One region of the Streptomyces sp. NPDC030814 genome, then DNA from elsewhere that is predicted to be linked to it. Evidence: riboswitches for the same ligand, from Rfam matches in the RefSeq annotation. Region 1 holds a riboswitch; each other region holds the start of a gene.
The links. A riboswitch is a leader RNA that binds a small molecule or an ion and turns the genes downstream of it on or off. The one in region 1 is predicted to bind cyclic di-AMP.
Positions count from the first base shown of each region.

Region 1 (6,977 bases):
GAGGGCCGGCCCGAGCGGCCGGGAGCGGGACCGCGGACGAGAGCCAGTCCCGCATCTGCCGCGCAGCGGGTCTCGGCGCTCGAGGTGGCGAACGCCCTGAACGAACTCGCCGCGAGCCTCGGCCAGCCCCGGTCACCTTCTACGCAACCCCGGCCCCCGCCCCGCTCAACTGACCCGACGCCCACCGAGACCGATCCCCGCGGAGCCGCGCCCCGCGGGGATTTTCGCTGTCAGCCGAGCACCCTCCGACAAGAGACGTACATCCTGTACATTTTTTACAGTTGTCGATCAGAGGAGGCTCCCATGCCCGCGCACCACCCGTCGGCCCGCCAGGTGCTCCCCGAATTCACCGAGCGCACCAGTGCGGGTCACCGAACGATGGATCCGTATGCGAAGTTGCTGGAAGAGCGCATCGTGTTCCTCGGGACGCAGATCGACGACACGTCGGCGAACGACGTGATGGCACAGTTCATGCACTTGGAGTACCAGTCCCCGGAGCGGGACATCTCCCTCTACATCAACTCCCCCGGCGGCTCGTTCAGCGCGATGACAGCCATCTACGACACGATCCGGTTCGTCACCTGCGACGTGGAGACCGTCTGTCTCGGCCGGGCGGGGGCGTCCGCCGCGGTGCTGCTGGCGGCGGGCACCCCCGGCAAGCGGTCCGTGCTGCCGGGCGCGCAGGTGGTGATCCATCAGCCGGCTCCGGCCGGGCCGGTCACCGGACAGGCGAGCGATCTGGCGATCCACGCGGACGAGTTGATGCGCAACCGCCGGAGCCTGGAGGAGATGCTCGTACGGCACACCGGGCAGAGCCACGAGCGGATCAGCACCGACATCGAGCGGGACACGTTCCTCGACGCGCGAGGAGCCGTGGACTACGGCCTCGCGGACCGCATCGTGCCGGGCCGCAAGGGCTCGTCGGCGCTCCCCGGCGCGAGGTGAATCGCCGATGCTTCCCCCCGAGCTGCCGCCGTTGCCCGCACTGACGTGCGCCGAGGCGGAGTTGATCGACCGCTATCTGGACGTGGTCGACCTGCTGGGCCGGATCAATCCGGCCCGCCCCGGCGACACGTACCGCGGGCTGCGGGCCGCACAGGCCCTCGTCGCCAGGGCGACGGCGCTGCGCGACGCACTCGAACTGATGCACACACGTGGCGAGAGCGAACTGCACGCCCCCACCCTCGCCCGAGCACTGCGGGTCCTGGACGGGGAACGCCGGGCGGCCCGGGTCACCCTTCCGCCGGAACCCGAGGACTCACCCGCCTGAACCGATCACCGGTCGTCCGCCGTACTCCTGACGGGACCTCCGGTCCGGGCTTCGGCCCACCGGACGGCCTACGCGGAACCACCCATCGGCCCATCCGCCCAAAGGAGTACCCGAGTTGCGCACCGCACCTACGAGAGCGCCGGAACCGGTCGTTCCGATGCTGGTACGGACGTCCTCGGCTCCTTGGACAGAACAGCCGAAAATGGTCTGTCCACCCGAACGGGCGAGTGGTGAGTAACACCACAAATCCCCGATTCCGTTGGGATTTTCGGACTTCCGTGCGTCAAGATCCCTTCCTGACGACAAGCCCCCGCCGCAGCGGCGGGGCGATCCGGGCGGACGCCGAGTCCTGCCGCCGTCCGGATGACCGGTCGACAGGAGTGGATCGGCAGGAGTGGAGGACCCAAGCACGACGGGTCGCCGGGACGGTCACGCCATGACCGGGCCGAGCAGCCCTTGGGGTGAAGCCGCGTCAGCGGCCGGGCAACTTCGCCAGCCCGAATCCGACAGGTCATCCTTCACAGGCGGCTGACGAAGGGTTGCGCATGTCTGCGCTCAATCGTGTCCCGTCGCTGTTGACCCGGGCCGGCACGGCCTCGGCTCTCACCATCGCCGCCGTCGGCGGCAGCATCATGGTCCCGGGCGTCGCAGCCGATGCCGAGGCCGCCACGGTGGCGTCGAAGGCACTCAAGGTCGCGGCTTCCAAGAAGGGCTCCCCTTACCGGTACGGCGCGACGGGCCCGAGCAGGTTCGACTGCTCAGGGCTGACGCTCTACTCGTTCAAGAAGGCGGGCAAGAAGCTGCCCCGTACTGCCCAGCAGCAGTACAACAAGACGAAGCACGTCTCCGCGAGCAACCGCAAGCTCGGAGACCTCGTCTTCTTCCACTCGGGGTCGAACGTCTACCACGTCGGTATCTACGCAGGGAAGGGAAAGATCTGGCACTCGCCGAAGACGGGTGACGTCGTGCGGCTGCAGAAGATCTGGACGAAGAGCGTCTGGTACGGCCGGGTCCGCTGACCCATCGGGGGCGGCCGGCATGACGGCCGCCCCTCGGCCGCTCCCGAGTAACCCCGAACCATCCTCCGCCCCCTCCCCGGGAGGCGTGACACGGGCCCGAATGGTTACCCGTACAGCCATGGCCGACGAACGCATCAGCCCCGATCGCAATGAGACGCCTCTCGAACGGGCCGACCGCAACTTCTCCGAGTTGCTGCAGGAGTTGCGGGTCACCCAGACGGGGGTGCAGATCCTCTTCGCGTTCCTGTTGACGTTGGCCTTCACACCGCGTTTCCCGGACCTCGACGCGGTCCAGCGCGCCACCTACGTCACGACGCTGCTGCTCGCCGTCCTCGCGGCGGCGCTCTTCACGGCTCCGGCAGCCCTGCACCGCTCGCTCTTCCAGCAGAACGCCAAGCCCACCATCGTCCGGGTCTCCTCCAGGCTGGCCAGCGTCGGCCTGTGGGTGCTGATGCCGGCCTTCGCCGGATCGGTACTGCTCGTCGTGGACGTGACACTCGGCCGGGCCGCGGGCGTCGCCGCCGGCGGTGGCACTCTCATCGGCTGTCTGCTGCTGTGGGGCCTGCTCCCGAAGCTCGTTGGGCGCTCCGGCCGCGACAGCCGTACGACGATGCCGGCGCCCCGCCGCAAGGGGGCGGTCCCCGCACCGCAGAGGGAGGACTCCGTCAGGGCTCCTGCGGACCGCCTGTCCTGACCGGCTGCACGGGCACGGTCCACGGAAGGTCGATCGCCACCGTCTTGCCCCCCTCCCGCGTGGGTCTCACGCTCAGCCTGCCGCCGCACTCGGCGGTCAGCCAGCGGATGATGACCATCCCCCGCCCGTTGTCCTGCTGGACGGCTGCGGGCAAACGTTTCGGGAAGCGGGGATGACTGTCCGTGACGCCGATGTGCAGGTGCTCGTCCCGGTCGAGGGCGAGGTCCACGGTGAACGTGGGTGACTGACCGAAGGTGTGCTGAACGGCGTTGGTGGCGAGTTCGGACACGATCAGGCGCACGGTGTCCGCGATGTCCGTGTCGCTCGGCAGACCCCATTCGGCCAGCACGGTGGCGACATATCTACGGGCCGCGGACACCGAGGCGGGATCGCTCGGCAGAGTGACGGATGCTTCCTGGTGATCTGCCATGGCGAGGCGTCCCTTTCCCACGGGACCGGTGTCCGACTGGGAGCGGATGATTCGAGTACGGTCCCGGACTGGTGCTTCGCGCCAGACTGCCACTACCTGGGCCGTCACGGGTGGCGATCCACCAAGATATGCATATATCTGTCGCTCGAAGCGGTGAACTCTCCGACGGCCGACCGTATTCGAGGGGCCTCTCGGGCCATCCTCTACCGTCACCCGACTTCGCGCGCCGGGCGGAAGGAGAACCCCCATGCAGTACGGTCCGGCGGTGCGCCGCCGCAAGCTCGGTGCCGAGTTGCGCCTCCTGCGCACCCGCGTCGGCATCACCAGTATCCAGGCCGCCCATCTCGTGGGCTGGCACCAGTCCAAGGTGAGCCGGATCGAGACGGGCGCCAGCGGGGTGAAGCCGGCGGACGTACGCAGGCTCCTCGACGCGTACGCGGTCGATGACACGGAGTTACGGGAACTGCTGCTGGCGCTGGCCGGCTCCGAGGACGGTGGCGGGCGGCACAACTGGTGGCACGCCTACCGCGGGGTGCTGCCGCCGACGTACCGCGACTTCATCAGTTTGGAGTCGCAGGCCAGCGGGATGCGCACCCTGGAGACGTCGGTCGTGCCGGGACTGTTGCAGATCCCCGAGTACGCCCGAGCGGTGACACGGGCCGCTGTGGAGGGGCTGGAAGACGACAAACTCGACGCGCTCGTGGAAGTGCGGCTCGCGCGGCAGGACGTCCTGCGCGGACATCCCCCGATGGAGCTGAGCGTCGTGCTCGACGAGGGCGTTCTGCGGCGGGAGGTCGGCGGACCCGAGGTCATGGCCCGTCAGCTGGAGCGGCTGGTCGACGCGGCGCGCCTCCCCCAGGTGAGGCTGCAGGTGTTGCCGTTCACTGCCGGGGCGCACATCGGCCTCACGGGACCCTTCGTGATTTTCTCATTTCGAAGCACGTCCGATTGGGACGTGGTTGTTCTCGACCACTTGACGAGTAGCCTCTACCTCGAGCGGAAAGAAGACCTCAGGGCTTATGTCGAGGCCTTCAACACCCTTCAGATCCACGCCCTTTCGCCCGAGGAATCGTCGGATTACATCGCCGGACTGGCTCAGGGCTAGCTTCCGGCGCGTCAGGAGGCGCCATGTCAGCTCTGCCTCGTCACGTACCCACCAGTACCGCACTGCGCGGTGTGCGTTGGCTGCGCAGCAGCCGCAGCACGGGGATGAACAACTGTGTGGAAACGGCCCGTCCCGGGTCCGGCCGGCTGGCCGGACTGGTGGCCGTGCGCGACTCGAAGAACACGGCGGGGCCCGCCCTGCTGTTCACCCCCGAGGCATGGGAGGGATTCATCACCACGCTTCGGTGAGCATCACCGACAGCGCTTTCGGTTCCGCTTCCGGCGACGCACGGCCGCGACGCCGACTCACGGTCGCGTATCGCCGATGATGTCCACGGCTCGGGAAATCTGTGCCTCGGTGAGATCCGCCCTGGCGGTCAACCGCAGCCTGGAGATGCCGTCGGGCACCGACGGCGGGCGGAAACAGCCGACGGCGAGACCCGCCGCCCGGCAGTCCGCCGCCCATCGCACCGCCTGATCCGGGGACGGCGCCCGTACGGACACCACGGCGGCGTCGGGCCGCACCGCTTCATGGCCCGACGCCGTCAGCCGTGTGTGCAGGGCCCGCGCCACCTCACGAGCCCGCGCGGCCCTGTCCGGTTCACGGCGCAGCAGCCTGAGCGCGGCGAGGGCCGCGCCCGTCGCGGCCGGGGCGAGCCCCGTGTCGAAGATGAACGTCCGGGCGGCGTTGACCAGGTGGTCGATCACCCGCGCCGGTCCGAGGACCGCACCGCCCTGGCTGCCCAGCGACTTCGACAGGGTGACCGTCACGACGACATCGGGTGCGCCCGCCAGCCCCACGGCGTACGGCGCGCCCCGGCCGCCGTCGCCCAGCACACCGAGCCCGTGGGCGTCGTCCACGACGAGCCCTGCGCCGTACTCGCGGCACGCGGCGGCCAGTCCGGCCAGCGGGGCGGCGTCGCCGTCCACCGAGAACACCGTGTCGGAGACCGCGATGGCGGGCCCCTTGGCCGTGCCGAGCGCCTTGCGGACCGCGTCCGGGTCGGCGTGCGCGACGACCTGCGTGGTCCCGCGGGCCAGCCGGCAGCCGTCGATCAGGGAGGCGTGGTTGCCCGCGTCCGACACGACCAGCGAGTCGTGCGGGGCGAGCGCGGTGACGGCCGCGAGGTTGGCGGCGTAGCCGGAGGAGAAGACGAGGGCGGCCTCGAAGCCGCAGAAGGCGGCCAGTTCGCGCTCGAGCTCGCCGTGGAGTTCGGTGGTGCCGGTGACGAGCCGGGAGCCCGTCGCCCCGCCGCCCCAGGTGCGCGCCGCCTCGGCGGCGCCCTCGACGATCTCGGGGTGGCGGGCCAGGCCCAGGTAGTCGTTGCTCGCGAGGTCGAGCAGGGGCGAGTCGGCGGGGCGGGGGCGCAGGGTCCGTACGAGCCCGGCGCGGCGGCGCGCCGACGCCTGCTCGTCGATCCAGCCGAACGCCATGAGTCCTCCGGGGGTCGCGTGGGCAGCCCTCGGTGCCGGTGCGCCATGTGGCGGCGGGCCCGGGGCTTTTGTAGGCAGTGCACAGACACTAACGGGACGACCGGTCGCTCACGATGTGGCGATACCCACACGTCGATCCGACTCTGTTGTCCGAAGTCTCCTTGGCCGGGAGCGGTCCGGTAGGACAGGATCGGCTCTCATGGACCTGCTGAACACGCTGGTGGACAAGGGGCTCCGGCGCGAGCCGCTGAGCCGTGCCGAGGCGCTCGCCGTCCTCGGCACCTCCGACGACGACCTGCTCGACGTGGTGGCCGCGGCCGGAAAGGTGCGCAGGCACTGGTTCGGGCGACGGGTGAAACTGAACTATCTCGTCAACCTGAAGTCCGGGTTGTGTCCCGAGGACTGCTCCTACTGCTCCCAGCGGCTCGGCTCGACGACCGGGATCCTCAAGTACACCTGGCTCAAGCCCGACGAGGCGTCCAAGGCCGCGGCGGCCGGACTGGCCGGCGGTGCCAAGCGGGTGTGCCTGGTCGCGTCGGGACGCGGCCCGACGGACCGGGACGTCGACCGGGTCGCGGGCACCATCAAGGCCATCAAGGAGCAGAACGAGGGCGTCGAGGTGTGCGCCTGTCTGGGTCTGCTCTCCGACGGCCAGGCCGAACGGCTGCGCGAGGCGGGGGCGGACGCCTACAACCACAACCTCAACACGTCGGAGTCGACGTACGGGGAGATCACGACCACCCACACGTACGCCGATCGGGTGGACACCGTGCAGAAGGCGCACGCGGCGGGTCTGTCGGCGTGCTCGGGCCTCATCGCGGGCATGGGTGAGACCGACGAGGACCTGGTCGACGTCGTCTTCTCGCTGCGCGAACTGGACCCGGACTCGGTGCCGGTCAACTTCCTGATCCCGTTCGAGGGCACCCCGCTGGCCAAGGAGTGGAACCTCACGCCCCAGCGGTGCCTGCGGATCCTCGCCATGGTGCGGTTCGTCTGCCCGGACGTCGAGGTGCGGATCGCGGGTGG
Region 1 covers NZ_JBVIDX010000008.1:192,410-199,386, forward strand. Annotated here, with positions in the region: gene ACZ43N_RS19300 (ATP-dependent Clp protease proteolytic subunit) at 304-945, shown strand; gene ACZ43N_RS19305 (hypothetical protein) at 953-1,270, shown strand; cyclic di-AMP (ydaO/yuaA leader) riboswitch at 1,614-1,812, shown strand; gene ACZ43N_RS19310 (C40 family peptidase) at 1,816-2,289, shown strand; gene ACZ43N_RS19315 (DUF6328 family protein) at 2,408-2,983, shown strand; gene ACZ43N_RS19320 (ATP-binding protein) at 2,955-3,413, opposite strand; gene ACZ43N_RS19325 (helix-turn-helix domain-containing protein) at 3,661-4,518, shown strand; gene ACZ43N_RS19330 (DUF397 domain-containing protein) at 4,542-4,766, shown strand; gene ACZ43N_RS19335 (8-amino-7-oxononanoate synthase) at 4,824-5,951, opposite strand; gene bioB (biotin synthase BioB) at 6,151-6,977, shown strand, end outside.

Region 2 (6,977 bases), on a different contig from region 1:
GGGTACGCGCCCGTCCCGAACATCCGCGGGGCCTCGGACTCCCCCACGAACACCGGCGCGACGGCCAGCTGCAGTTCGTCCGCAAGGCCCTGCTGGAGCAGTTGGGTGTGAACGCGTCCGCCGCCCTCGACCATCAGGCGTCCCACGCCGCGTACGTCGCCGAGGTGGTCGAGGACGGCGGGCCACTCCAGGTCCGGGCCGAGGGAGACGACGTCCACGCCGGCAGGGCCGGCCGGCAGGCCCAGTGTGCGCAGCCGTTCCGCGCCCTTGTCCGTCGTGTACACCACCTTCTCGCCTCCCGTGTGCCAGAACTGGGCCTCCGGGTCCAGATCGCCGGACGCGCTGACCGTGACCTTCAGCGGGTACTCCGGGAGCCCGGCGGCGACGCGGGTGGCGCGGCGTTCGGGGGAGTTGACCAGCAGCCGGGGGTTGTCGGTGCGCAGGGTGCCGGCGCCGATCAGGATGGCGTCGCTGGCCGCCCGCACCTCGTCGACCCGGTCGAAGTCGGCCGGGCCCGAGAGGAGCAGCCGTTCGGGCCCGGTGTCGTCCAGGTAGCCGTCGAGGGAGACGGCGGCGGACAACAGGACGTAGGGCTGGGGCATGGAGACGCTCCCTGACTGGCTGGCCGGCGCTGACCGACACCGATGGACTGACTGACCGGCTGGGCTTGGTTCAAGTTTTAAACAATAACTACACTGTACGTATGACGACCCGCTGGCTCACCCCCGAGGAACAGCGTGCCTGGCGCGCGTACCTCGCCGCGAGCACCCTCCTGGAGGACGCGCTCGACCGGCAGCTCCAGCAGGAGGCCGGCATGCCGCACCTCTACTACGCCGTGCTGGCCGTGCTCTCCGAAGCGCCGGACCGTCGGATGCGGATGACCGATCTCGCCGAGCACGCGAAGATCACGCGCAGCCGGCTGACCTACGTCGTGACCCGGCTGGAGAAGGACGGGGTGGTCCGGCGCGAGAACTGCAAGTGGGACAAGCGGGGGAGCATCGCCGCCCTCACCGATGAGGGTGCGGCCCTGCTGGAGCGGCTGGCGCCGGGCCATGTGGAGGCGGTCCGCAAGGCGGTCTTCGATCACCTCACCCCCGAGCAGGTCGGCCAGTTCGAGGAGATCTGCTCGACCATCGCGGCGGCGATCGAGGGTGAGGACGCCCGGCAGAACGGCCCCGACGACCTGCCCTGGCGCCGCCGGTCCTGCTCATCGGGCCAGTGACCCCGGCTGCCGACCGGTCCCGGCCCGCCGCCGGTCCCGTGTCCGTCCGCACCTCGCTCTCGCCCCCGCCCCGCCGTTCGGTCGCGGGCGGCGTTCGCTGTTCCCCCGCACCCCCGAATGTGACGCATCCCAAAACTGGTTGCTTGAAATTTGAAGCAGGGGATAGAGTCGCGGCGAGCGCTGTGATTCAAAACTGAAGCACAGCGGCAGTCGATCCAGGACCGGAGAACCCGCATGCCCGACTTCCCCGCTGCCACCCCGCGTGCCCGCGTCCGGGTACCGCTGCGCTTCCAGGACGGCTACGGCGTCGACGCCGAGATGGTCACCTTCCACGGCCTCGTCGACGGCCGCGAGCACCTGGCGATCGTGCTCGGCGATCCCGCCCCCGGCACGGCCCCGCTGGTCCGGATGCACTCCGAGTGCCTGACCGGCGACGTCTTCGGCTCGGCGCGCTGCGACTGCGGTCCGCAGCTGCGGGAGGCGGTGGAGCGGATCGCGGACCGGGGCGGGGTGCTCCTCTACCTCCGCCAGGAGGGCCGCGGTATCGGCCTCTACAACAAGCTCGACGCGTACGCCCTCCAGGACCAGGGCCTCGACACCTACGAGGCGAACACGGCCCTCGGGCTGCCGGAGGACGCCCGCGACTACACGGCCGCGGCCCAGATGCTGGGCGCCCTCGGCATCGACGAGCTGGACCTGCTCTCCAACAACCCCGACAAGGCGCAGCAGCTGCGCGACCTCGGCGTCGGTGTCCGGCACCGCGTCCCGACCGGCGTCTTCACCACCGCCCACAACGTCCGCTACCTCCGGGCGAAGGTCCTCACCACCCAGCACACCCTGCCGCTGGCGGAACTGACCGCGGGCTGACGGCCGACGCGTGGTCAACCGGTGCCGCAGGCCGCCCGGACACCCACTCGGCCCCTCCGGCTGGCCCTCCGCCGACCGCCCCGCGAATCTGGGACGGGTGGGGCAGCCAGAGGGTGTGAAGAGGCCGGACGGCCGGCGGTTCTTCTATGCCGGCGCCCTCGTACGGGCGCTGCCCGCCCTCCTCGTCGTCGGCGGCCTCTGCTACGACCACTTCATGCCGCGGGAGTTCACGGCCGTCCCCTTCTTCACCGCCGCGCCCCTGGTGGCCGCGCCGCTGCTGTCCCTGGAGGGCACGGTGGTGACCGGCGCCGCCTCGCTCGCCGGCATCGTCACCGTACGCCTGCGGTACGGGGACTCGGGGCGGGCGGACGCGCTCACGGAGATCGCCACCGTGGCCGTCGTCGCCGTACTGGCCGTGGCCATCAACCGGCTCGTCCGGCGCAGCGACGCCCGCCTCGCCACCGCCCGCGAGATCGCGGAGGCCGCGCAGCGGGCCGTACTGCCGAGGCCCCAGGAGCGGCTCGGCGGGCTGGAGATCGCGGCGCGGTACGAGGCCGCGCAGGCCGACGCCTCGATCGGCGGCGATCTGTACGCGGTGCAGGACTCGCCGCACGGCGTACGGCTGATCGTGGGGGACGTACGCGGCAAGGGGCTGGGCGCGGTGGCGGCCGTGGCGGTGCTGATCGGCGCGTTCCGGGAGGCGGCCGAGCAGGAGACGACCCTGGAGGCCGTGGCCCAGCGGCTGGAGCGGGCGCTCGCGAGGGAGGTGATCCGGCGGGACGCCGCACGGAGGGACCCCACCGTGCCGTACGAGGGGTTCGTCACGGCCGTCCTCGCTGAGGTCCCGCACGGCGCCGGGCTGGCCCGCATCGTCAACCGGGGTCATCCGGCCCCGCTGCTGCTCCACGCCGACGGCGGTCTGCGCACCCTCGACAGCCCCTGGGCCGCGCTGCCGCTCGGTCTCGGCGAGCTGGGAACCTGGCCGGACCGGGCGGAGGAGACCGTGTTCCCGGCTGGTTCGACCCTGCTCTTCTACACGGACGGGCTGTCCGAGGCGCGCAACTCGGACGGCGTCTTCTACGATCCGGCCGCTCGGCTCAGCGGCCGTACCTTCCCCGGCCCGCGCGCCCTGGTGACGACGCTCGCCGAAGAGGTCCGCGAGCACACCGGCGGCGGGACGACGGACGACATGGCGCTCCTCGCCGTACACCGTCCCTGAAGGGAATCTCACTCAGCGTGCACAGTCAACCTCCCTCCGCATAGAATCTGACACTCAGTCAGGAAGGTCGGGGCTCCCGAGGCGAGGTCAACTCGCCCGATTTCCACCCCTCATGACCCGTTGGTCCAGTGCAAAAAGCCGAACGATCATCTAGAACCGCTTGGAATGCCGCCCTCGCGTCTATTAACGTTCGATAACGCAGCGCGGTCGTCCCAGCCGTCACAAGAGGCGGCTCCGTGCTCACGCGCCGAATCCCGTAGGGAACCGGGGAACCACCACCCTGGGGTGAATCGCGCGGAAACCGTCGTGCAAGCACGTGTGGTTTACGCGCGTAGGAGACCTTCCGCTCCGAACCCGTCAGCTAACCCGGTAGGCCAGAAGGAAGGAAAGGAGTACGCCCACGTGGCGTCCAACCGGTCCGCGACCGAAGCCCCGTTCGTGCCAAGCCAGCGCAGCAGTGAGTCCGAGACCTTCGGTTTCGGCAGCTACGACAGCGACAACGAGGGCCCCTTCCAGGAGTGGAACCCCACCGCGGAGTCCCTCCGCCCCGTCCGCGGCCGGCACCGTGTGGCCAAGACCAAGCAGCGCGGTGGGTTCGCCCGTAGCTCCACGGTTCTCGGCGTCGGCGTCATAGCCGCCGTCAGCGGCGCCGGCATGGCCAGCGCCCAGAGCGGCAAGGCCCCGGTGGCCATCTCCCTGCCGGACCTGCCGAACGTGGGCTCGGTCTTCGAGGAGGACGACGCCGCCGACGAGCCCGAGAGCTCCACCGCCCCGCTCAGCAGCGCCGGCCTCATCGCCGCGGACACCCAGCAGGGCGCCACCGACGCCGGCGAGGCGCTGCGCGCGCGCATCATGCAGCAGGCCGAGTCCCAGCAGGACGCGTTCGACCTGAAGACAGCCGAGGCCGCCCAGACCGCCGCCGCGAAGAAGGCCGCCGAAGAGGCCGCCGAGGAGAAGAAGGAAGCCGAGGCCAAGGAAGCCGCCGCCAAGAAGAAGGCGGAGCAGGAGGCCGCGGAGAAGGAGGAAGCCGAGCGCCTCGCCGCCCTGGCCAAGCAGTTCACGCTTCCGACCTCCTCGTACACCATCACCTCCACCTTCGGCCAGGCCGGCCCCTACTGGTCCTCCGGCTACCACACCGGTCTCGACTTCGCCGCCCCCACGGGCACCCTCATCAAGGCCGTCCACAGCGGCACGATCACGCAGGCGGGCTGGGACGGCTCGTACGGCTACAAGACCGTGCTCACCCTCGATGACGGCACCGAGATCTGGTACGCCCACCAGTCCTCCATCGGCGTCAGCGTCGGCCAGAAGGTCGCCACCGGCGACGTCATCGGCCGTGTCGGCGCCACGGGCAACGTCACCGGTGCCCACCTCCACATGGAGGTCCACCCCGACGGCTCGACCACCGGCATCGACCCGGCGGCGTGGCTGCGCAGCAAGGGCCTGAGCATCTAGCGTGTCGCCCCCCTGAACAGATGTGACGCCGCGTGAGGCCGAGAGGCCTGACGCGGCGTTCGTCATGCCAGGCCCGCCGCCCCGCGTCGCTGCCGAGAGAATCCCACCCGTGTCACCCGGCGTTCACACGACGCGGAATGCCACGGTCCGGACCGGTGGTTGAAACAGGACATGACTTCTCTTCGCAAGCTGGGCACGTCCGACCTCGAGGTCTTCCCGCTCTCCCTCGGCGGCAACGTCTTCGGCTGGACGGCGGACGAGACACAGTCCTTCGCCGTCCTCGACGCCTACGCTGCCGCAGGCGGCAACTTCATCGACACCGCGGACTCCTACTCCGCGTGGGTCGAGGGCAACCAGGGCGGTGAGTCCGAGACGATCATCGGCAAGTGGGTGAAGGCCCGGGGCAACCGCGCCGACGTGGTGATCGCGACGAAGGTGAGCCAGCACCCCGAGTACCAGGGCCTCTCCGCCGCCAACATCAAGGCCGCCGCGGACGCCTCGCTGGCCCGCCTGGGCACCGACTACATCGACCTCTACTACACGCACTTCGACAAGCCCGAGGTGCCGGTCGAGGAGATCATCACCGCCCTGGACGACCTGGTGAAGGCCGGCAAGGTCCGCGCGATCGCGGCGTCCAACATCACCCCGGAGCGTCTCAGGGCCTCCCTGGACTTCTCGGCCCGCGAGGGCCTGGCCCGCTATGTGGCGCTCCAGCCCCACTACAACCTGGTCTCCCGCGACACCTACGAGGGCGCCCTCCAGTCGGTGGCCGCCGACGCGGGCCTCTCCGCCGTCCCCTACTTCGCCCTCGCCAAGGGGTTCCTCACCGGCAAGTACCGCCCCGGCACGACCGTCGACAGCCCCCGCGCCGCGGGCGCCGGCGCCTACCTCGACACCCCGAGGGGCGCCCGCGTCCTCACCGCCCTGGACGAGATCGCCCAGTCCAGGAACACGGAGATCGCCACGATCGCCCTGGCCTGGCTCACCGCCCAGCCGACGGTCACCGCCCCCATCGCATCGGCCCGCACCACGTCCCAACTCCCGGCGCTCCTGGCGGTGGCCGACGTAACCCTCACCGCCGAGGAGCTGAAGAGCCTCACGGAGGCGTCCGCGTAGCCACCAGCCCGTTTCCTCCCCAGCCCTCGGCGGCACGACTGTGCCATGGGGACGGCGGGGGAGCCGCGTACGGACGTAAGGGGGTGTGTCGGGGGGGGGGGGTGTCCGCCCGCAGCGGTTGGCGCGTCAACTGGTCCAGCTTCCCGGGCGACCGATTCCGCGCCGTTCCGAGGACGGACACCCCCCCGGCGCGCCCCCGACCCACCCCGCACCCGGACGCGTTTCAGCCGCACCCCCACAGCGCGAAAGCCATCCACGAACCGCTACGACCAATACGGCCGGTACGGCACCTGTGTCACCACCGGGTTCCCTCCGTACACGGGCCCGTAGCCCTGCCAGGGCATCGGCGGAAGCGGCGCGGCCACACCCACCGGCGTCATCCCCCGCCCCGCGTAGGCCAACGCCGGCCGAGCCAGCTCCCGCCGCCGCCACAGTTCGAACAGCAGCTGCCGCTCGCGCAGCACGAAGTCACCCCCGGCCCGCCCCAACCGCCCCCGCCGCCGCAGAAACGCCAATGAGGTCGCGTACGCCTCGTACTCCGCGACGACCCGGGCCCCACCCTTCCCGAAGTGGTACGCCGCGTAGTCCCGCGCCACCCGCCGAGCCCGCATCGATCCCAGCACGAACGGCTCCGGCGGCGTCAGCCACCCCGCCGCCGCATACACCGGCAACTCCTCCCGCACGGCCCGCAGCTCCCGCTGCCGCGTCCAGATCGCCAACCACGTCAGCAAGCCGAACATCGGCACCATGAACACCGCGTAGACCGCGAAGAACCCGTACTCCCCGAACGCCGCCGACCCGTTCCAGACCGCGTGCATGCCCATCGCGAGCAGCAGCCCGCCCACCGGGACCAGCATCCGCCGCACCGGCTGCCGTTCCCCGGCCATCGCCGCGAACCCGAACCCGATGCCCGTCAGCACGGTGAACAGCGGATGCGCGAACGGCGACATGATCACCCGCACGAAGAACGTCGCCGCCGTGACCGACGCCAGCCCACTCCCCCCGCTGAGCTGGTCCGTCCCGAACGCGGTCCCCAGGTACAGGATGTTCTCGGTGAACGCGAACCCGGTCGCCGTGACGCCCCCGATCACCACCCCG
Region 2 covers NZ_JBVIDX010000025.1:91,318-98,294, forward strand. Annotated here, with positions in the region: gene ACZ43N_RS34845 (dihydrofolate reductase family protein) at 1-602, opposite strand, end outside; gene ACZ43N_RS34850 (MarR family winged helix-turn-helix transcriptional regulator) at 704-1,222, shown strand; gene ACZ43N_RS34855 (GTP cyclohydrolase II) at 1,457-2,089, shown strand; gene ACZ43N_RS34860 (PP2C family protein-serine/threonine phosphatase) at 2,205-3,308, shown strand; cyclic di-AMP (ydaO/yuaA leader) riboswitch at 3,544-3,699, shown strand; gene ACZ43N_RS34865 (M23 family metallopeptidase) at 3,711-4,763, shown strand; gene ACZ43N_RS34870 (aldo/keto reductase) at 4,935-5,879, shown strand; gene ACZ43N_RS34875 (PrsW family intramembrane metalloprotease) at 6,143-6,977, opposite strand, start outside.
Region 2: linked by a shared signal. The riboswitch ahead of ACZ43N_RS34865 (M23 family metallopeptidase) and the one ahead of ACZ43N_RS19310 (C40 family peptidase) in region 1 are both predicted to bind cyclic di-AMP.

Region 3 (6,977 bases), on a different contig from region 1:
GAGGTCGAGGACAAGCACGGTGTGCCCATAGAGGTGGTCGTCGTCGGCGACTGCCCCCTCGACGAGGGCCTGACCGCGCAGATGCAGGCCGCGCGCGAGGCGATGGTGAACGCCGCCAAGTACGGTGGCGAGGGCGGCGCCGTACAGGTCTTCGCCGAGGTCGAGGGAAGGACGGTCTTCGTGTCCGTCCGTGACCGAGGCCCCGGCTTCGATCTCGACGCGATACCCGCCGACCGCATGGGCGTCAGAGAATCGATCATCGGCCGCATGGAGCGCAACGGCGGTACGGCACGGCTCCGCGCCGTACCGGGTGGCGGCACGGAGGTCGAGTTGGAGATGGAGAGGGCGGAGACGACGTCATGAGTGACGCGAACGGGCCGAAGGACCTTGCCGCGCAGAGTGGTTCGGGTACGGAACCGACCGGGGACGGGGGAGACGACCGGGCCGCGCAGGGTCCCGGGCGCGCCGGAGGTGAGCCCGACGAGGCCGCGGCGCAGGGGGCGTTCGGTGACGCCGGTGTCTCCGACGCCTCTGCGTCCGACGGTTCCACCGGGCCCGTGCCCGGGGCTGAGCCGGAGACCGAAGTGTCCGGGCCCGGACGGCATGTCCGGGTCGTGCTCGTCGATGATCACCGCATGTTCCGTACGGGAGTGCAGGCCGAGATCGGCCAGACGGAGCGCACGGGGGTCGAGGTCGTCGGAGAGGCGCCTGATGTCGACCAGGCGGTCTCGGTGATCACGAGTACCCGTCCCGAGGTGGTGCTGCTCGACGTCCATCTCCCCGGCGGCGGCGGAGTGGAAGTCCTGCGTCGCTGCTCGGCGTTGATGGCGGACACCGAACGGCCGGTTCGCTTCCTCGCGCTGTCCGTGTCGGACGCGGCGGAGGACGTCATCGGGGTGATCCGGGGCGGCGCGCGGGGCTATGTCACCAAGACGATCACCGGCACCGACCTTGTCGACTCCATCTTCCGGGTCCAGGACGGGGACGCGGTGTTCTCCCCGCGGCTGGCCGGCTTCGTCCTCGACGCCTTCGCCTCCACCGACGCCCCGCCCGTCGACGAGGACCTCGACCGCCTCACCCAGCGTGAGCGCGAGGTGCTGCGCCTCATCGCCCGCGGCTATGCGTACAAGGAGATCGCCAAGCAGCTCTACATCTCCGTGAAGACCGTGGAGTCGCATGTCTCCGCGGTGCTCCGCAAGTTGCAGCTCTCCAACCGGCATGAGCTGACAAGGTGGGCGACGGCACGACGGCTGGTGTGAGGGCCGAGCGGCCACCGACAGGGCCGCTACCCCAGCCGGAACCGACGAGCCGGCCTGCGTCCTGGCACCGGCCCGCGTCCTGGCACCGTGCCGCGTCCTGGCACCGTGCCGCCTCCCGGCACCGTGCCGCCGACGGCTCCGACGGCCCAGCCGCGTGGCGCTGCCTTCTGCCTGGCAGTGTCGACCGGGGGTTCGAGACGCCGGTCATCAGTGCTCGCTCAAGCCACCCTTGTGGCGCCGACGAACGGCATTTCGTCGAGGGGCGCCACGCGTACCGGCGCTGAGGGGTTCGGGGCGTGGATCATCTGGCCGTTGCCCGCATAGATGCCCACGTGGCTGATGCCGGAGTAGAAGAAGACCAGGTCGCCGGGGAGCAGTTCCGAGCGGGAGACTCGGCGGCCGGCGCCGATCTGGGCGTACGTGGTGCGAGGGAGGGAGACGCCGGCGGCGCGGTAGGCGGCTTGGGTGAGGCCGGAGCAGTCGAAGGCGTTGGGGCCGGTGGCGCCCCAGACGTACGGGCTGCCGAGTTTGGAGTAGGCGTAGGAAAGGGCGGACGCGGCCCGGGGATTGGGGGCGTCGGAGGCGGAGGACGCTGGTGACACCGGGCCGGTGACGCCACGCGGGGACGACAGGGAGGAGCGTGAGGCGTGGCCTGTGCCGGATCCGGGGCTGCTCAGGCGGATGCGGTCCTCGGGCGCGAGGCGGTCGAGGAGCCGGCGTGCCTCGGTCAGCTTCGAGTCGACCGTCTTCTTGTGCTGCTTGATGTCCCGCTGTTTCGACCTGAGGGTGCCGAGTTCGACGCGGGCGGCACCGCGGAGCCGTTCGATCTCCAGTAGTTGCTGCCGCACGCCGGCGACATCCGCCGCCTGCCGGTTGCCGACGCGTTCGGCGAGGGCGGCGTTGTCGAGGTACTGGTCCGGATCACCGGAGAGCGCCAGCTGCCACGAGGGGTCGATACCACCGCTGCGGTACTGCGCTGCGGCCAGCGAACCTAGCTGCTCGCGGGCGGAGTTGAGACGGTCGGTGCGGCGGGCCGTCTGGTCGCGCAGTTCCTCCAGGTTCTCCTGCGCCTTGTCGGCCTTCTCCTTGGCGCCGTTGTACTTGTCGGTGGCGACCTCCGCCTCCTCGTACAGCTTGTCCACCTTCGCCTTGATCTGCTCGGGCGTGAGGTGGGGTTCGGCGTGTCCGGTGCCATCGAAACCGGTCGCGGACGCCGCGCCCGCGAGGGCGAGGGTCGCGGCGGTGCGGACCGTCGGGCCGCCGAGCGAGCGCTGTCTGGGCTTGCGGTGCGCTGCCACGTGGACTCCATGTCCTCTCGTACGACCGCCGTCCGTACGTCGGCGCGCACAGACCGCCTGGGGGAGCGGTTTCGCGTCCGGCGACGGCCCGCACAGGGGGGAGCGGGACGCCGCCGGACTTTCTCGGCGGTGGTGTCCGACTGCCGCCCCTGGCCCGGGCGGCGGTGGGGAGCCGGTCACCTGAGGGAGGACGCTAAACCTGGCTGTGTCGGCCCGGTGACGCGTTGTACGGAAGTGGCGTGCACCGACCGTGAGGTGACCGTATGTGACCGCGATCCCGCCCCGGCGTCGCCGCAATCACGCTGCGCGATGATCGATGCGGTGATTCCGGTCAAGGGCGGGACGATGGGGTGCTATGGGGTGCATATATGCAAGATCGTTCGCGCGTCGCGAGCCGTCATCGGGGGCAGCGCAGTGCCCTGTGCCCGCGCCCGGAAGCACCCGCCCCCGGTGCCGGGCCGGTCACCGTCCCCTCATTAGGCTCCGCCCATGGACGTACTCATCCACCTCTTCGTAGCGCTCCACATCATCGGGATCGCCGCTCTCCTGGGCGGCTTTCTCACTCAGATGAAGGCCATGGGCCAGGGCACCGCCCGCTTCGTCCCCGCCATGCTGCACGGTGCGCTCACCATGCTGATCACGGGAGCGATTCTCGTCGGCCTCAACCAGGCCGACGACCAGCCCGTCAACAACATCAAGATCGGCATCAAGATGGCGCTGCTGATCGTGATCCTCGGACTGGTGTACGTGAAGCGCGACGACGAGACCGTGGACAAGTCGATGTTCGGCCTGGTGGGCGCGCTCACCATGGCGAACGTCTTCATCGCGGTGCTCTGGACCTGAGCCGGCCCGCCCCCGGGGCGGACCGGTCGTTCCGACTGGCTGCTCGACGCCGCTACGCCGGCCGCACCACGCTGTGGATGGAGGACTCGCCGTCGTAGAAGATCGACTCCTCGCGGACGTAGGTTCCGGGCTTCGGGGCGTGGATCATCATGCCGTTGCCGATGTAGAGGCCGACGTGGCCGACGTTGTCGTAGAAGAAGACCAGGTCGCCGGGGAGGGCGGAGGAGAGCGGGACGGTCGTGCCGGCGTTGACCTGGTCATAGGTGGTGCGGGGGAGGTCGACGCCGGCGGCCTTCCAGGCGGCCTGGGTGAGACCGGAGCAGTCGTAGGAACCCGGGCCTGTGGCGCCCCAGACGTAGGGCTTGCCGATCTGCGCGCGGGCGAAGGTGAGGGCCTTGGCAGCCTTCGACGCGTACGTCGAGTCCTCGGCCGTCGTCGTGGTCTCGGTGGAGGTGGAGGTGGAGGTGTCCTGAGGGACCTCCTGCGTCTCCGGTGTCTCCTGCGCCGGCTCGGCCTGTGACTGGGCCGCCGCTTGCTGCCGCGCCAGTTCCTCCGCCTTGCGCTCGGCCTCCTCCTGCTTCTGCTGCTCGATCGCCGCGAGCCGGGCCTTCTCCTCCGCGGTGAGCTGGGAGAGCAGTTCGCGGGCCGTGGCGAGCTTCGCCTGGACCTTGGCCTTGCTGGACTTGAGGGCGTTCTGCGACTCGGTGAGCTGTGCGAGGCCTTCGGACGCCTCCTGGCGCCGCTTGGAGGTCTCCGCCTGCTGGGTGACGTACTCGTCGACGGCCTCCTGCTGGCGGTCCGTCAGCCGGTTCATCAGCTGGTTCTGGGCGAAGTACTCCTGTGGGTCGTCCGCCAGGAGCAGGGCCGCCGTGTCGGGTGCGGCGGCACCCGTGCGGTACTGGGCGGCCGCGTACGAACCCAGCTGGTCTCGTGCCTCGTTGAGCTTTTCCGTCCGCTTGGCGACGTCGTCGAGGAGGTTGTCGACCTGTTTCTTCTGCTTGGCCGTCTTCTCCTTGACCGAGTTGTAGCTCTCGGTCGCCGTCTCCGCCTGGCGGTAGAGGTCGTCTACCTTCTTCTCGACCTCCTCGAGGCTCGGCTTGTCATCGGTCGAGGGGGCGGCGGTGGCCGTCTGGGAGAGCAGGGCCACGGAGGTGAGGGCGGCCGTGGCGAAAGCGGGGGTGCGTATGCCCGCGCGTGTTCGGCCGGCCGGACGCGGCTTGCGGTGCGGCGCCATGGTTCGGCGACTCCTTCCGTAGTCCGCCTACCGAGTTAGCTGTCGGGTTCGGGCGCAAGCTTTCGGAAGGTTTGCCCTACGGCCCTCGCCGCGTGCGGCGGTCGGGTCGATTCACCCCAGAGGTCGGTGGGTCCCCGGCTCCGGCTGCCGTGAGGGGCGCACCGGACTCGGCGGAGGCCGTGCGGCCCGGCGACGTTCGCCGGTTGGGTCGTACGGCCTGACCCAAGACGCTAGCCAACTGGTGTGGTCCGTGTGAAGGTTGATGTTCGATATGCCCGATACGTTTTCCTGACCTCGACCTCGCGTGCACGACAAGTGGTATGTTCGATCGCTCACCGTGACGGGGGCGGTGCGACCGGTGGCCGGTGGCGCCGCGGAGAGCGGTCCGGAGCGACCCCGGTACGGACTTCCCGGGGCGGCCCCTCGCTGTCGGTGGGGGCGCCTAGACTCGGAGAGCGATGAGCAGCCTCTTTGACGACAGCTTCCTGGCGGACCTCCAGGCCCCCCGCGGCCGTGACGAGGAGCCCCCGCCGCCGCCCGAGGACGATCATGTGCCGGAGTCGATTCCGGACGATCTGTTCGGCGGGAAGTTCGACGTGCCGCCGGACCGGGACGCCTACTACCGCGACGGCGCCCCGCGCCCCGCGATCGACGCGGCGGCCCTCCTGGACGGGCTGAACGAGAACCAGCGCGCGGCCGTGGTGCACGCCGGCTCCCCCCTGCTCATCGTGGCCGGCGCCGGCTCCGGCAAGACCCGTGTGCTCACCCACCGCATCGCCCACCTCCTCGGCGAGCGGAACGTCCACCCGGGCCAGATCCTCGCGATCACCTTCACGAACAAGGCCGCGGGCGAGATGAAGGAGCGCGTCGAGCAGCTCGTGGGACCGCGGGCGAACGCGATGTGGGTCATGACCTTCCACAGCGCCTGCGTCCGCATCCTGCGCCGCGAGAGCAAGAAGCTGGGCTTCACCTCCTCCTTCTCGATCTACGACGCCGCCGACAGCAAGCGCCTGATGGCCCTGGTCTGCCGCGATCTGGACCTCGACCCCAAGCGCTTCCCGCCCAAGTCCTTCAGCGCCAAGATCAGCAACCTGAAGAACGAGCTGATCGACGAGGAGGACTTCGCCGCCCAGGCATCCGACGGCTTCGAGAAGACCCTCGCCCAGGCCTACGCGCTCTACCAGTCGCGCCTCCGCGAGGCGAACGCGCTCGACTTCGACGACCTGATCATGACGACGGTCAATCTGCTGCGCGCGTTCCCGGATGTCGCCGAGCACTACCGCCGCCGCTTCCGGCATGTCCTCGTCGACGAGTACCAGGACACCAACCACGCCCAGTACGCCCTGGTGAGGGAGCTGGTCGGCACCTCCGAGCACCCCGTCGACGTGCCCCCCGGCGGGTACGACATCCAGCCCGCCGAGCTGTGCGTCGTCGGTGACGCGGACCAGTCGATCTACGCCTTCCGCGGTGCGACGATCCGCAACATCCTCCAGTTCGAGGAGGACTACCCGAACGCGACGACGATCCTGCTCGAGCAGAACTACCGCTCGACGCAGACGATCCTGTCCGCCGCCAACGCCGTCATCGAGCGCAACGAGTCCCGCCGCCCCAAGAACCTGTGGACCAACGCGGGCGCGGGCGCGCAGATCACCGGATACGTCGCAGACACCGAGCACGACGAGGCCCAGTTCGTCGCCGACGAGATAGACCGCCTCACGGACGCGGGCCAGGCGAAGGCCGGGGATGTCGCCGTCTTCTACCGGACCAACGCCCAGTCCCGTGTCTTCGAGGAAGTCTTCATCCGCGTCGGCCTGCCCTACAAGGTCGTCGGCGGAGTCCGCTTCTACGAGCGCAAGGAGGTCCGGGACGTCCTGGCCTATCTGCGTGTCCTCGCCAACCCGGAGGACTCGGTCCCGCTGCGCCGCATCCTCAACGTCCCCAAGCGGGGTATCGGCGACCGCGCCGAGGCGATGATCGATGCGCTCTCCCAGCGCGAGAAGATCAGCTTCCCGCAGGCGCTGAAGCGTGTCGACGAGGCGTACGGCATGGCCGCACGGTCGACGAACGCGGTCAAGCGGTTCAACACACTGATGGAGGACCTGCGGACCGTCGTAGAGTCGGGCGCCGGCCCGGCGACAGTCCTGGAGGCGGTCCTCGAACGCACGGGCTATCTGGCCGAGTTGCAGGCGTCCACCGACCCGCAGGACGAGACCCGCATCGAGAACCTCCAGGAACTCGCTGCGGTGGCCCTGGAGTTCGAGCAGGAGTCCGGCGCCGCCGAGGGGGAGGGCGCGACGTCCGCCGGTCTCGCCGAGTTCCTGGAGCGGGTCGCCCTGGTCGCCG
Region 3 covers NZ_JBVIDX010000011.1:89,099-96,075, forward strand. Annotated here, with positions in the region: gene ACZ43N_RS23470 (PspC domain-containing protein) at 1-363, shown strand, start outside; gene ACZ43N_RS23475 (LuxR C-terminal-related transcriptional regulator) at 360-1,259, shown strand; gene ACZ43N_RS23480 (C40 family peptidase) at 1,478-2,557, opposite strand; gene ACZ43N_RS23485 (hypothetical protein) at 3,047-3,400, shown strand; gene ACZ43N_RS23490 (C40 family peptidase) at 3,453-4,634, opposite strand; cyclic di-AMP (ydaO/yuaA leader) riboswitch at 4,644-4,817, opposite strand; gene pcrA (DNA helicase PcrA) at 5,093-6,977, shown strand, end outside.
Region 3: linked by a shared signal. The riboswitch ahead of ACZ43N_RS23490 (C40 family peptidase) and the one ahead of ACZ43N_RS19310 (C40 family peptidase) in region 1 are both predicted to bind cyclic di-AMP.

Region 4 (6,977 bases), on a different contig from region 1:
TGGCCGCAGTTCACGGCGACGGCGAGGTCGGCGATGGTGACGTCCTCGGTCTCGCCGGAGCGGTGGGACATCATGCACTTGAAGCCGTTGCGCTGGGCCAGCTCGACGGCGTCCAGGGTCTCGGTGAGCGAGCCGATCTGGTTGACCTTGACGAGCAGCGCGTTCGCCGCGCCCTCCTCGATGCCGCGGGCGAGGCGCTCGGGGTTGGTGACGAACAGGTCGTCGCCGACGAGCTGCACCTTGTCGCCGAGGCGCTCGGTGATGGTCTTCCAGCCGTCCCAGTCGTCCTCGAACAGCGGGTCCTCGATGGAGACGAGCGGGTACGCGTCGACGAGCTCCGCGTAGTAGTCCGTCATTTCGGCGGCGGAGCGCTCCTTGCCCTCGAAGACGTACACGCCGTCCTTGTAGAACTCGGAGGCGGCGACGTCGAGCGCCAGGGCGATCTGCTCGCCGGGGGTGTAGCCGGCCTCGTTGACGGCCTCGAGGATGAGGTCGAGGGCGGCGCGGTTGGAGTCCAGGTTCGGGGCGAAGCCGCCCTCGTCGCCGAGGCCGGTGTTCAGGCCCTTGCGCTTCAGCACCTTCTTGAGGGTGTGGTAGACCTCGGCGCCCCAGCGCAGGGCCTCGGAGAAGGACTCCGCGCCGATCGGGGCGATCATGAACTCCTGGATGTCCACGTTGGTGTCGGCGTGCGAGCCGCCGTTCAGGATGTTCATCATCGGAACGGGCAGCAGGTGCGCGTTCGGGCCGCCCAGGTAGCGGAAGAGCGGGAGGTCGCTGGCCTCGGAGGCGGCGTGGGCGACGGCGAGGGAGACACCGAGGATGGCGTTGGCGCCGAGGGAGCCCTTGTTGTCGGTGGCGTCCAGGTCGAACATGGCCTGGTCGATCAGGCGCTGCTCGGTGGCGTCGTAGCCGACCAGCTCCGGGCCGATCTGCTCGATCACGGCGAGGACGGCCTTCTCGACGCCCTTGCCGAGGTAGCGGTTGGGGTCGCCGTCACGGAGCTCGATGGCCTCGAAGGCGCCCGTGGAGGCGCCGGACGGGACGGCGGCACGACCGGTGCTGCCGTCGTCGAGGCCGACCTCGACCTCGACCGTGGGGTTGCCTCGGGAGTCCAGGATTTCCCGGGCTACGACGACGTCGATGGACGGCACGAGCATCTCCTTCTTGGGATGTGACGCATTGGTGCGGGGCCGCGAGGGCCATGCGACTAGAGCCTAACCGCCCCGGGGCCGTCGGCAGCCGACCGACCGTCCCGTGGACAGACAGACCGTACCCATTGTTTCGGCTCGGAACAAAGGGGGGTGGGCGGGAAAGTGAACAGAAGGGGGAGCGACGGCGGTCCGGGGCACGAAAAACCCCGCCCCGGTGCGTACGGGGGAATGCGCACCGGGGCGGGGGGCCCGTGGGGACGGGGGACGGCCCTCACGAGGTCCTCACAAAGGAGGACACGGCCGTGAGCGGGCCACGGTTCAGCCGGGGAGCGGCCATTTTTTCGGCCCGGCCGAACCGGTGTCCCGGCCCGGCCGCGGCGGACCCATGGGCCCGGCCGCGGCGACCGTCGGGACCGGCCGTCAGCTCAGGTGGAGCTGCTGGCCGGGGTAGATGAAGTCGGCGTCGTCGATGATGTCCTTGTTCAGCTCGAAGAGCTTCTCCCAGCCACCCTTGACGTTCTTCTTCGCGGCGATGCTGCTGAGGGTGTCACCGCTGACGACCTTGTACTCTCCGTCGCCCTTCTTGACCTTCTTGCCGGTCGGGGTCTCGACGGTGGCGCGCCCGGAGGAACGCGAGGCGCGGGTGTCCTGGGTGCTCTCCTGCGAGGAAGAGGAGGAGGACTCCGAGCCGGAGTTGCCCGAGGAGGCGGCGGCGCCGTCGTACGAGGCGCTGGACAGGCCCTTGCCGCAGACCGGCCAGGCACCCTTGCCCTGGCTCGCGAGAACCTTCTCGGCGACGGCGATCTGCTGCGCCTTGGTGGCCTGGTCGGCGGTGGAGGCGTACTGCGTGCCGCCGTACCCGGCCCAGGTGGAGGCCGAGAACTGCAGCCCGCCGTAGTAGCCGTTGCCGGTGTTGATGGACCAGTTGCCACCGGACTCGCACTGGGCGACGGCGTCCCACTCGGATGCGGTGGCGGCGGAGGCGCTGCCGGCCGCCATCAGCGGGACGGCGATCGCGGCGGCGCCGGTGACACCGGCGACGGCGATGGCGCGGGCGGTCTTGGACGGACGGCGGTGCTTGCCCTTGCTGGAAGACAGCATGGAGTGATCCCCTCACCGACGCCTACGAGGTGAGCTGTCGGGTTCGGGCCGGTTGAGTTGCCCGGCCGCATCCGCTCGCCTCCCGGCTCACGTATGCGGCTTCACCCCGAGCCGGTGCCGGCGGTCTGACCCCGAAGGGCCTCAACCGCCGGACCCGGCGCAAACCTTGGGTCCCCCGCTCCTGCCTACGGCGCTTGACGCGACGACTGTTCCGAGCGGCCGTCGGCAGGATTCGGCGTGACGACCGCAAGGGCCCGCTGTGGCGAGCGGTCACGACCGTAAACACGTGATTCGCCGAATTTCAAAGACGATCAGGGGGTCTGTGATTCATCTCCCACCGAGATCAAAACGGGCATTAACGGGCGAACCATGACCGGAACTGCCGCTACTTTTCGCCCGTTTCGGCACTGACTTCCAGGGTCTGACCGGGAAGGATGAGGTCCGGGTCGGTTCCGACCGTGCGCTCGTTCTCGGCGTACAGCTCCCGCCACCCGCCGCTCACCTCAAGGGAGTCGGCGATGGCCGTCAGGCTGTCCCCGGGGCGGACGGTGTACGAGCCGTCGACGGCCTCGCGGGAGGCGTCGCCGCCACGGGAGGCGTGCCGGCCCGAGGAGGTGTCGCCGCGCGAGCCGGCCGCGTCGGTGTCGACACCCTCCTCCGCGCTCGCGCCACGGTGACGACCGGTGCCGGCATCCGCGTCATCGCTGGTGGAAGGGGTATCGGTCCGCGTGGAGTTGCCCGAGTCACCGCGGCGGGCGTCGGCCGTGGAGGAGCTGCCGGATTCCCGCGACCCGCCACTGCGGTCGGAGTCCGAGATGTCGACGGAGTCCCCTGCGCCCGCGTCGGCCTTGGCGGAACCCTCGGCGGTATCCGAGGACGAGTCGACCGAACCGGGCGAACCGGATGGGTCGGAGGAATCCGATGAGTCGTCGGACTTGGTGGAGTTACGGGATGAGCCGGATGAATCGGACGAATCGCCTGAACCGGACGAATCTTCCGCGACGCCGGTGTCCACGTCGGCCGAGGTGGAGTCGCCGTCGAGGTTGTGGAGGAGTCCGCAGGTGGACCAGACGCCGACACCCTGGTCGGCGAGGATCCTCTCGGCGACCGCGATTTGCTGCGAACGGCTGGCCTGGTCGGGGCTGGTCGCGTAACTGAGGCCGCCGTACTTCTCCCAGTTGGACTGGGAGATCTGGAGGCCGCCGTAGCGCCCGTTCCCGGTGTCCGCGCTCCAGGAACCGCCGCTCTCGCACTCCGCCACCTGGTCCCAGGTGGTTCCGCTGGCCGCGCTCGCGCCGGTGGCGCCGAGGAGCGGGATCGCGATCGCGGAGCCGGTCACTCCGGCCGCCACGAGGAGTGCCGGAGCCTGACGGGGGCGACGGTGACGACCGTTCCCGGAGAGCATGCGATTGCCTTTCACGCGACAGCAGTGAGCTGCGCGAAGGATGTGACCAACCTTCGCACTGCCGTGTGAACGTAGCCGCAGACGATCAGTTGTCACAAGTTAATGCAGCGGAGATCACGTGAAGATCACGAACTTGAGGGTGTGTCATGTTCTGCCGCTGTTCCGGGTACCGTACGCGCCGTTCAACCGCCCTGACGCGGTGTGAATTCGACCGGAAGCGTGCGCAATCCACGCATGATGAGCCCGCCGCGCCAGCGCAGGTCGGACGGATCGGCCGCGAGCCGCAGATCGGGCAGACGGGTGAGGAGTGTGGCCAGCGCAGTCTGCCCCTCCAGCCGGGCCAGGGGCGCGCCCAGGCAGTAGTGGATGCCGTGGCCGTAGCCGAGGTGCTGGTTGTCACGGCGGGAGAGGTCGAGGGTGTCGGGGTCGGCGAAGCGGGCCGGGTCACGGTCGGCCGCCGCGAGTACCACGAGCACGGGGTCGCCGGGGGCGATGTCCTGCCCGCCGATGGTCAGCGGCTGCGTGGCGAACCGCCAGGTGGCGAGCTCCACGGGGCCGTCGTAGCGGAGGAGTTCCTCGACGCCGGTCTCCAACAGGCCCCTTCCGCCCGCGGCGAGGGAGGCCTGGAGTCGGGCGCGCTGCTCGGGGTGCGTGAGGAGGGCGTAGGTGCCGTTGCCGATGAGGTTGACGGTGGTCTCGAACCCGGCGAACAGAAGGATGAAGGCCATGGCGGCGGCCTCGTTCTCGGTGAGGTGCTCACCGTGGTCCGAGGCCCGGATGAGACCGGAGATGAGGTCCTCGCCGGGGGTGGGTTCGGCGGGGAGCGCCTCGCGCTTGCGATGGATGAGGTCCGCGAGATAGCCGCGCATCTTCTTCACCGACCTGGCGACGCCGCCGCGCGGCCCGCCACCGTGCCGGATCATCATCCCCGCCCAGTCCCGGAAGTCGTCCTGGTCCTCCCGTGGGACGCCGAGCAGGTCGCAGATCGCGTGGATGGGGAGCGGGAAGGCGAACTCGTGGATGAGATCGGCCTCTCCCCGCTCCACGAACCGGTCGATCAGGTCGTCGGTCAACTCCTGGACCCTGGGTGCGAACTCGGCGACCCTGCGGGGCGTGAACGCCTTGGAGACGAGGCGGCGCAGCCGGGTGTGGTCCGGCGGGTCGATGTTCAGCAGGTGCGTCATCAACTCGGCCTTGCGCTCACCGGGGATACCGGTCTTGCCCTTGGCGTGCGCGGGCTCGTCGTGGTGCGCCGGGTTCTTGGACAGGCGCTGGTCGGCGAGGGCCTGCTTGGCGTCCTTGTACCGGGTGACCAGCCAGGCCTCCACGCCGCTGGGCAGCTTGGTGCGGTGCACGGGGGCGTGCTCGCGGAGCCAGGCGTAGGCGGGGTACGGGTCGGTGGCGAACTCCCAGGTGAACAGGGCGGGCGCCGGGGCGGGCGCCGGCTGCGGCCGGGAGTGCGGAGGGTGGGGCTGGTTGGTCACTCCTCGACGGTATCGGGCTGGTCGTCGGGGGGTACGGGCAGCAGGCCCAGGTCGCGCAGCGCGTGGTAGTGGTCCAGGTCGGCGGCCTTGTGCAACCACTTGTCGGCCTCGCCGGTGTCCCCGCGCCGGCGCAGGTGCAGCGAGAGCCAGTAGGCGGCGTCGCCGCTGCCGAGTGCGGCGTCCTCGTGGAACAGGTGCCTCACCTCGTCGGAGGGGCCGTCGCCCACGCGGAGGAGGAGGGCTGCGAGATGGCGGGACGCGGCAGGGTGGCCCGCCTCCTTGGCCTCGCGGAAGAGCCGCTCCGCCTCCTCGTCGTGGTCGCCGAGGCTGTGCAGGTACGCGGCGAGCGCATGCACGGCGTGGGCGTCGCCGAGCGCGGCGCCGCGGCGGAGCCAGAACTCCGCGTCCTTGCTCCTCCGGTAGTACAGGGCCCGACCCAGGCTGGTGGACACCTCCTCGTGACCGGCCCGGACCGCCCTGACGAACCAGCGCAGCGCGTCAACCTGTCCGGAGCCCAGCAGCAGTTCGCCCAGCTCGTGGGCCGCCGCCCCGTCCCCTGCTTCGGCGGCCTTCCGCAGCAACAGCTCCGCGCGCTCGCGGTGCAACCGCCCCGCCTCGCGCGCCGCCTCGACGCTTCCGCCCTGGGCGGCGATCTCCAGATACCGGATCGCGGCGGCCTCGTCACCGGCTTCCACCAGGTGCGTCGCCCACTCCTCGGCGGCCTCGCGGTGCCCGGCCTCCGCGGCCCGGCGGATCAGGTCCGCGCGTTCGTCCCCGCCCACGCGCTCGGCGAGGGCGACCATCAGGTCCGTGTCGCCCGCCTCGATCCGCGGGTGCAGCGCCGCACGGGCCGCGTCCAGCACGGCCTCGCGGTCGATCCGTGCGCCGCCCTGCGCCGCGTCCAGCAACAGCCACCACACCGCGTCCGGCACCGGCTCCAGATCCTCCGCGCGCAGCGCCTCCGCGACCAGCGCCCCGTACGCCCGCAAGGTGCCGTCTTCGTCACCGGCCACGAGCAGGCCCGAGACCCCGAACATGCGGGTCGTGGCCCAGGTGAGGGCGTCCTCGAACGACTCGCGCTCCTCCGTGCCGTACTGCTCCTGCACCTGTGCGAGCAGCTCGGTCGGTACGGCGCCCCGCACTCCGCACCGCGCCAGGTCGACGGCGGCCCGGACCAGCAGCTGTCCACACGGGTGCTCCACCTTCGTCCCCGGCCGCCGCCACTCGTCGTACATGGTGTGCCCGATCGCGAAGTACGACGCGGCGCCCTCCTTGCCGCTCCACATGAACGCCGGGTAGGCGCGCGGGTCGTCGAGGTCCTTGAGGCGGTCCAGCTCGGCGTCGCTCCACTCCCGCGGCACCTCGACCGTGCGGGCCTTGGTCAGGGCGAGGCCGATGCGGTCGCTCATCATCCGGCGCCGGTAGTACTCCTCGGAGCGCATCGTGCCGAGCAGGACCGCGCCGAGGCCGGCGAGCCGCCCCAACAGCCTCCGGTCCAGCCCGTCCTCGCCGAGGTGGTCGGTCACCTCGTCCAGCCAGATGACGTACTCGCCGGGCTCGCCCCTCAGCGCGGCGAGCACAGCCCGCAGATCCTCCCCCGGGTCCGGCGCGTACAGCCGGTACCCCTCCAGCGACCGCACCCCGTGCCACGCGGTGTACGACTTGCCCGCGTACCGCTCGCCGAGGACCAGCACCAGCCCGCTGTGCGCGAGCTTGGCGCGCAGGTCCTCGTCGCAGTCGCGGGGCACGTACGGCGGCACGTCGGGCTGCCCCGGTATGTGCCGGGTCGGGCCGACGCCGAACTCAAGGGGCTCCACCTCGCCGACCGGCCGCCAC
Region 4 covers NZ_JBVIDX010000015.1:144,571-151,547, forward strand. Annotated here, with positions in the region: gene eno (phosphopyruvate hydratase) at 1-1,151, opposite strand, end outside; gene ACZ43N_RS28215 (transglycosylase family protein) at 1,572-2,252, opposite strand; cyclic di-AMP (ydaO/yuaA leader) riboswitch at 2,257-2,455, opposite strand; gene ACZ43N_RS28220 (transglycosylase family protein) at 2,638-3,657, opposite strand; gene ACZ43N_RS28225 (cytochrome P450 family protein) at 3,840-5,141, opposite strand; gene ACZ43N_RS28230 (hypothetical protein) at 5,138-6,977, opposite strand, start outside.
Region 4: linked by a shared signal. The riboswitch ahead of ACZ43N_RS28215 (transglycosylase family protein) and the one ahead of ACZ43N_RS19310 (C40 family peptidase) in region 1 are both predicted to bind cyclic di-AMP.